DNA from 3 places in the Clostridium thermobutyricum genome. Region 2 is predicted to be linked to each of the others. Evidence: predicted binding sites of a transcription regulator. Region 2 holds the regulator's gene; each other region holds the start of a gene.
What was found. The regulator HrcA, encoded in region 2, represses chaperone genes, less so after heat shock. The targets are predictions, from matches to a motif close to TGTTAGCACTCNNNNNNNNNGAGTGCTAACA.

Region 1 (2,284 bases), 880 kb from region 2:
GCTTAAAAATGCGGAAAAAATGAACTCAACAATAGGAAATAGAAACTTTTTAAGTAGTTATCTACTTATATTTTTAGCTTTATCAATGTGTGGTTTTATCTTTTACAAAAACAAAAAATGCTTTATATATTCTTTAATATATTTTTTAGCTCTTATATATTCTAAGACAAGAGGTGGATGGATAAGTTTAGGGATTTTTAGTTTACTAGGTTTATATTTCATAATAAAAGATAGAAATAGATTAAAGAGAGCAACAATAATAGTTATTTCGTTTACTCTAATATTTTTTGTAGTGAATTTATTTAATAGTGGAGAGTTTATGGAAAGATTAGAAACTGTAAAAGAAGATGCAATAAATATAAAAGATTCTAGTTCAGGAAGTGGGCGAATAGGAATATATAAAGGTGCTATAAATATGATAAAAGAAAGACCATTTTTAGGAACAGGAGTATCTTGCTTCTGGAAAGGCTTTCAATTAGATGCTCCAAAAGATGTTTTAGATTCATGGAAGTCTAAAAAGAGTATGGTTGATAAAGCACATAATGAAATATTAAATTATGCTGCGACTAGCGGAGTTCCAGCAGCTATATTATATATAATTTTAATTTTTTTAGTTTTCTATAGGCTATGGAAGAATAAAGAAGATGATAGAGTTAGAACTATATTAATAATTTTATTTGGATATGTAGTACAAGCTAATTTGAATATAAGTGTAGTACCAGTTGCACCCTTATTTTGGATTATACTTGGGATAGGATCAAATATAGAAATTATTAAAAATTTAAAAATGGAAGATAAAGAGAAAAATGTTATAATGTAATGAGAATTAAAGTAATATAGAAATATATTACTATAATTAATTATAAAAACAAAAAATAAGGCAATAATATTTAAGGAAATATTTGAATTTAATTTTTAGAAAAGCTATTATAATAATTAAGGATTAGCACTCGAACAGGTAGAGTGCTAATAATCAGAAAATTAAATTTTTATATTAAATATTAAAAGGGAGGGTTTTATTATGATTAAACCATTAGGTGATAGAGTTGTAATTAAAAGATTAGAAGCAGAAGAAAAAACTAAAAGCGGAATTCTTTTAACAGGTACAGCTAAAGAAAGACCACAAGAAGCAGAGGTTGTAGCAGTAGGACCAGGAACAAATGAAGTGAAAATGGAAGTTAAAATAGGAGACAAAGTTCTTTATGCTAAATATACTGGAACGGAAGTTAAGGTAGATGGAGAAGAATTTATTATAGTTAAGCAAGAAGATATACTTGCTATTGTTGAGTAGGAGGGGATTTAAATGGCTAAAATTATTAAATTTGGTGAAGAATCAAGAAGAGCTATGCAAGTTGGAGTAGATAAGCTTGCTGATACAGTTAAAGTAACTTTAGGACCAAAAGGAAGAAATGTTATATTAGATAAGAAGTTTGGTTCACCTTTAATAACAAATGATGGTGTATCAATTGCAAGAGAAATAGAATTAGAAGATCCATATGAAAATATGGGAGCACAACTTGTAAAAGAAGTTGCAACTAAAACAAATGATGTAGCAGGAGACGGAACTACAACAGCTACACTTTTAGCTCAAGCAATTATAAGAGAAGGACTTAAAAATGTAACAGCTGGTACAAATCCTATGCTTATAAGACAAGGAATAAATATGGCTGTTGATAAAGCAGTAGAAGAAATAAAAAATATTTCTAAACAAGTAGAAGGAAAAGAAGACATAGCAAGAGTTGCAGCTATTTCAGCAGCAGATGAAAACATAGGAAAGCTTATTGCTGATGCTATGGAAAAAGTCGGAAATGAAGGTGTTATAACTGTAGAAGAATCAAAATCTATGGGAACTGAACTTGATGTAGTTGAAGGAATGCAGTTTGATAGAGGATATGTTTCAGCTTATATGGTTACTGATACAGAAAAAATGGAAGCAGTTCTTGATAATCCATATATACTTATAACTGATAAAAAAATATCTAATATCCAAGAAATTCTCCCAATATTAGAGCAAATTGTTCAATCAGGAAGAAAGCTTCTTATAATAGCAGAAGATATTGAAGGAGAAGCAATGGGAACTCTTGTAGTTAATAAATTAAGAGGAACATTTACTTGTGTTGCAGTTAAAGCTCCTGGATTTGGTGATAGAAGAAAAGAAATGCTTAAAGATATTGCAGTTCTTACAGGTGGAGAAGTTATCTCTGAAGAACTTGGAAGAGATTTAAAAGAAGTTCAATTACAAGAACTTGGAGAAGCTGAAAGCGTAAAAATTACTAAAGACAAT
Region 2 (2,284 bases):
ATTGCATTATTAAAATTTGGATCAAATCCTTCACTAGTTTCTATTTCTGTAACACCAAGTTTTTCAAGAGAATTTTGGAATCCTTTTAAAGTCATTTCAACACCTTGTTTTAATGCTTCAATATTTCCTTCAGCTGCAATTGCTCTTTCTATATTATCAAGATTTGGAAGAATTTCTTTTAATACATCTACACAAGCATCTGTATATATTCCTTCCTTTTCTTTAGCAGTTCTCTTTTTAAAATTTTGATATTCAGCTGTTTGTCTTAAATATTTATCTTTTTCAACTTCAAGCTCTTCCTTTAGTTTTTGAATTTCTTCCTTGTATTTCTTAACTAAAGAAAGTTCATTTTCTTCTGAGTTTTCTTCTTTTGTTTCTTCAACTACTTCTTCTTTATTTTCTTCTACTGATTCTTCAATTATTTCTTCATTTAAATCTTTTTCTAGCTCTTCTTTGTCTTTACTCATTCCAGTAACCACACCTCTTTTTCTTTATTTATCAAAATTCCCTTTAAGAGTATTATTTAATTCTTTCATAACTTGTGCCATAATAGCTACAACTTTTGAATAATTAATTCTTCTAGGCCCTATAAGACCTATAGTTCCTTTTGCACCATCTCCTAGCGAATATTCAGCTGATATGATGCTACACTCTTTTGCTTCAGGAATAAAATTCTCTTCACCAATTTTAATTGTTATTTCATTATTTGGTTCTATAAGTTCAAGTACACATTCTTTATCATGAAGTAGAGAAAGTATTTCTTTTACTTTATCTATGTCATTGTATTCTGGATAATTAAATATATTTGTTGTTCCTTCCATAAATACTTCTTTTGAATCTTCTTCTTTTAAGCATGTGTATAAAGTTGGTAACATCGCATTAAAAAGCTCTTCATGACCATTTAAGTCATTTCTTAAATTATTTATTACCTCTAAATTTATTTCATCTATAGTTAAATTCTTAAGTCTACTGTTTAATACTGTATTTAAATTAACTATATCTTCTTCTAAAGGCATTTTATTTACTTTTATTAAATGATTTTTTATTATCTCACTGTCAGTAATGACTACAAAAAGTAAATTTTCTTCATCAACTTTTATTATTTGTATAGATTTTAATCTACACATTTTCATTGATGGAGTTTTTACAACACAGGTTAAATTAGTTAATTCTGAAAGTAATGCACTTGCATTTTTAACTATTTTACTAACCTCTAGCATTGCAGAATCAATTACATACTCTTTTATACGAAGTTCTTCCTCCTTACTTAGAATTGAATTTCCCATCATACTATCTACATACATTCTGTATCCTTTGCTTGATGGAATTCTTCCTGCTGATGTATGAGGTTGTTCTAAAAGCCCCATATCTTCTAAATCAGCCATTTCATTTCTAATCGTTGCAGGACCAACTCCTAAGTCGTATTTTTTAGCGATTGTTCTTGAGCCAACAGGTTCTCCTGTATTAATGTAATCATTGATAATAGCTTGAAGTATTTTTATTTTTCTATCATCAATAATCATAACATCACCTCTTATTGTTAGCACTCATTAACGTCGAGTGCTAATGACTATATTTAAAATATATTCTTCATGAGTAAATTTGTCAATAATATCTTATTTATTTTTAGCTCATTATTTTAAACTAAATATATTTTGCTCCATTTTTCTTCATTTTTCTAATTATCTTATGAAATCACTTAAAACATAATTTGAAACTTCTATTCCTTGTTTCGTTAACTTTAACCTTTCATTAGTTTGTATCATTAGTCCCTTTTTTATGTTAGAAATAATTTCATTTTCATAAACTTCTTCTATATCTAAATTAAATTTATCTTTAAAATCTCTTTTATCTATTCCTTCTAACATTCTCAGGCCTAAAAAAATATATTCTTCCATATTCTCTTTTTTACTATTTTCTAATATTTCTTCAAAAGCTTTTTTATTAATGTTTATATTATCTATATACTTCTTAACATTAGATATATTTTTTATTCTTTTATTATTTATAAATGAGCTTGAAGAAGATCCAACTCCTATATAATCCTTAAGTTTCCAGTATCCTATATTATGAAAGCATTCCTTATTAGACTTCGCATAATTTGAAAATTCATATTGCTTATAGCCATTTGATTCTAATATTTCTTTTCCTATTGAATACATTGCTCTTTCTTCTTCTTCGCTTGGAAGATTCAAAATATCTTTTTCATACATGTTATAAAATGCTGTTCCTTCTTCTATTATTAAGCTATAAAATGATATATGTTCAGGATTTAATTTTATAA
Region 3 (2,284 bases), 1.2 Mb from region 2:
CATTATTAAATCTTTTAAATCATCTTTATTTGCACCAAAATCATCATAAACACCGTATTTAAGCTGTCTACCAAATGATTTGTAGAATTTTTCATAAGCTTCTCTATCATTTTTAATCATAGATTCAAGCTCATTTTTTATTTTATTTTTTATATTTTTAGCAATTCTCTTTAATTGTCTGTCATGTTGTAATAATTCCCTTGATATATTTAATGAAAGGTCTTGAGAATCAACAATTCCTTTTACAAATCCGAAATAATCAGGAAGTAATTCTTCACATTTTTCCATTATTAATACACCATTTGAATATAGTTCTAATCCCTTTTTATATTCTTTTGTGTAATAATCATAAGGTGTGTTTTCAGGAATAAACATAATTGAATTATAACTTATCATTCCATCAACACTTATGTGTATATGTTTTAATGGTTTATCAAAACCAAATCTTTTTTCAAAATAGAAATTATTATAATCTTCATCAGTAAGCTCTTTCTTATTTTTTCTCCAAAGAGGTACCATACTGTTTATTATTTCTTCTTCTATATACTCTTCATATTCATCTTCTGAACCTTCTTTAAGTCTTGATTTCTTAGCATCAAGCTTAATAGGATATCTTATGAAATCTGAATATTTCTTAATTAAACTTCTTAATTTATACTCATTTAGATATTCATCAAAGTTTTCATCTTCTGTATTTTCTTTTAAATGAAGAACTATATCTGTTCCAAATGAATCTTTTTCACCTTCTGAAATTGTATACCCATCTACTCCATCAGATTCCCAAACAAATGCTTTATCTCCTCCAAAAGCTTTTGTAATAACTTTAACATGGTCTGCAACTAAAAATGCAGAATAGAATCCAACTCCGAATTGTCCGATAATATCATATCCATCTTTTAATTCATTTTCATTCTTAAATTGTAAAGAACCACTTTTTGCAATAACTCCAAGATTTTCTTCAAGTTCAGCTTCTGTCATACCTATTCCAGTATCTCTTATAGTAAGAGTTCTTTCTTCCATGTTTGGTATAAGCTTAATAAAATAGTCTCCTTTGTTAAATATTAAAGAACTATCACTTAAAGTTTTGTAGTAAATTTTATCAATTGCATCACTAGCATTTGAAATTAACTCTCTTAAAAATATTTCTCTATTTGTATATATAGAGTTAATAACAATATCTAATAATCTTTTTGATTCTGCTTTAAATTGTTTCTTTTCCAATTTAAACATCTCCTTTCAAAATAAACCCTTTTGTTAGCACTCTCACCAGTTGAGTGCTAATCACATAATTAATTTATATCACACCTTGAATTTTTTGTCAATGAATACCTATTTTTGAATATGATATAATAAACCTCAATTATATATATTGCTTGCTTTAAAATTATATTTTTAAACTGAAATAAAAAAAGATTGCAATATTAAAAGCAATCTTTTTTATTTCAATTTTTCTCCACATTCAGGACAATAAGTAAATTTTTCATCTACAAGTGCTCCACACTTAGGGCATTTGCTTTTTAAATTGAATTCACTATTAAATCCATTGTTTCTCTCATAATTATTACTATTATAATTATTTTCTTTTCCTAAATACTCTAAATCATAAGATTTTAACTCAGTTATCTCTCCTTTTTCTAAAGCCAAACCTTTTTCCTTAGATATTCTATAAACTGAATTACATCTATTACATACTACATAATATTCTATTCCATATTTTAAAATTGGAATAAAAAAGAAATGAAAGTAACTATATTTTTTTATCAGTTTTCCACTTGTATTCCAATTGCAACTTTTACAAGGTATTGAATTTAAAATTTTTATTATTTTCTCTTTAAATGATATTCCAAATATACCAATAAAAAACATAATATCATCTCCTTTTTATTCTATTTTACTATCAAATTTAGATATATCAATATAAATTTTTCTTAGTAATTTCAAAATCAATTTTTAATTTGTAATATTAAAATCTGATACTTATTGTACTAAAATTATATTAAATTTATTCACTTACTTTATTTTAAATTTCACTAAGTCCTCCATCAACTCTTATTTCACTAGCTGTCATATATGATGAATCATCTGATGCTAAAAATAAAACTGCTTTAGCAACTTCTTCTGCTTCTCCCCATCTTTTCATTGGAACAGTATTTTCTATATATTCATCAATTAATTTTTGCATTTCTTTATTATCTTGTTCAGTTAGTGGTGTTTTAATAGGTCCAGGACTTATTGCATTAACTCTAATTTTTTTGTTCAAGAACTGATTCATCAGCAGCAAATG

Region 1: the regulator HrcA is predicted to act here: its motif matches at 942-972, upstream of HMPREF1092_RS11140 (co-chaperone GroES).
Region 3: the regulator HrcA is predicted to act here: its motif matches at 1,253-1,283, upstream of htpG (molecular chaperone HtpG).

Annotation. Positions count from the first base shown of each region.
Region 1 is NZ_KB850956.1:2,383,781-2,386,064, reverse strand. Features, by position in the region: gene HMPREF1092_RS11145 (O-antigen ligase family protein) at 1-820, shown strand, start outside; gene HMPREF1092_RS11140 (co-chaperone GroES) at 1,019-1,291, shown strand; gene groL (chaperonin GroEL) at 1,304-2,284, shown strand, end outside.
Region 2 is NZ_KB850956.1:1,508,623-1,510,906, forward strand. Features, by position in the region: gene grpE (nucleotide exchange factor GrpE) at 1-467, opposite strand, end outside; gene hrcA (heat-inducible transcriptional repressor HrcA) at 492-1,523, opposite strand; gene hemW (radical SAM family heme chaperone HemW) at 1,683-2,284, opposite strand, start outside.
Region 3 is NZ_KB850956.1:283,999-286,282, reverse strand. Features, by position in the region: gene htpG (molecular chaperone HtpG) at 1-1,221, opposite strand, end outside; gene HMPREF1092_RS01240 (zinc ribbon domain-containing protein) at 1,438-1,866, opposite strand; gene HMPREF1092_RS17625 (SDR family oxidoreductase) at 2,021-2,260, opposite strand; gene HMPREF1092_RS01235 (SDR family NAD(P)-dependent oxidoreductase) at 2,244-2,284, opposite strand, start outside.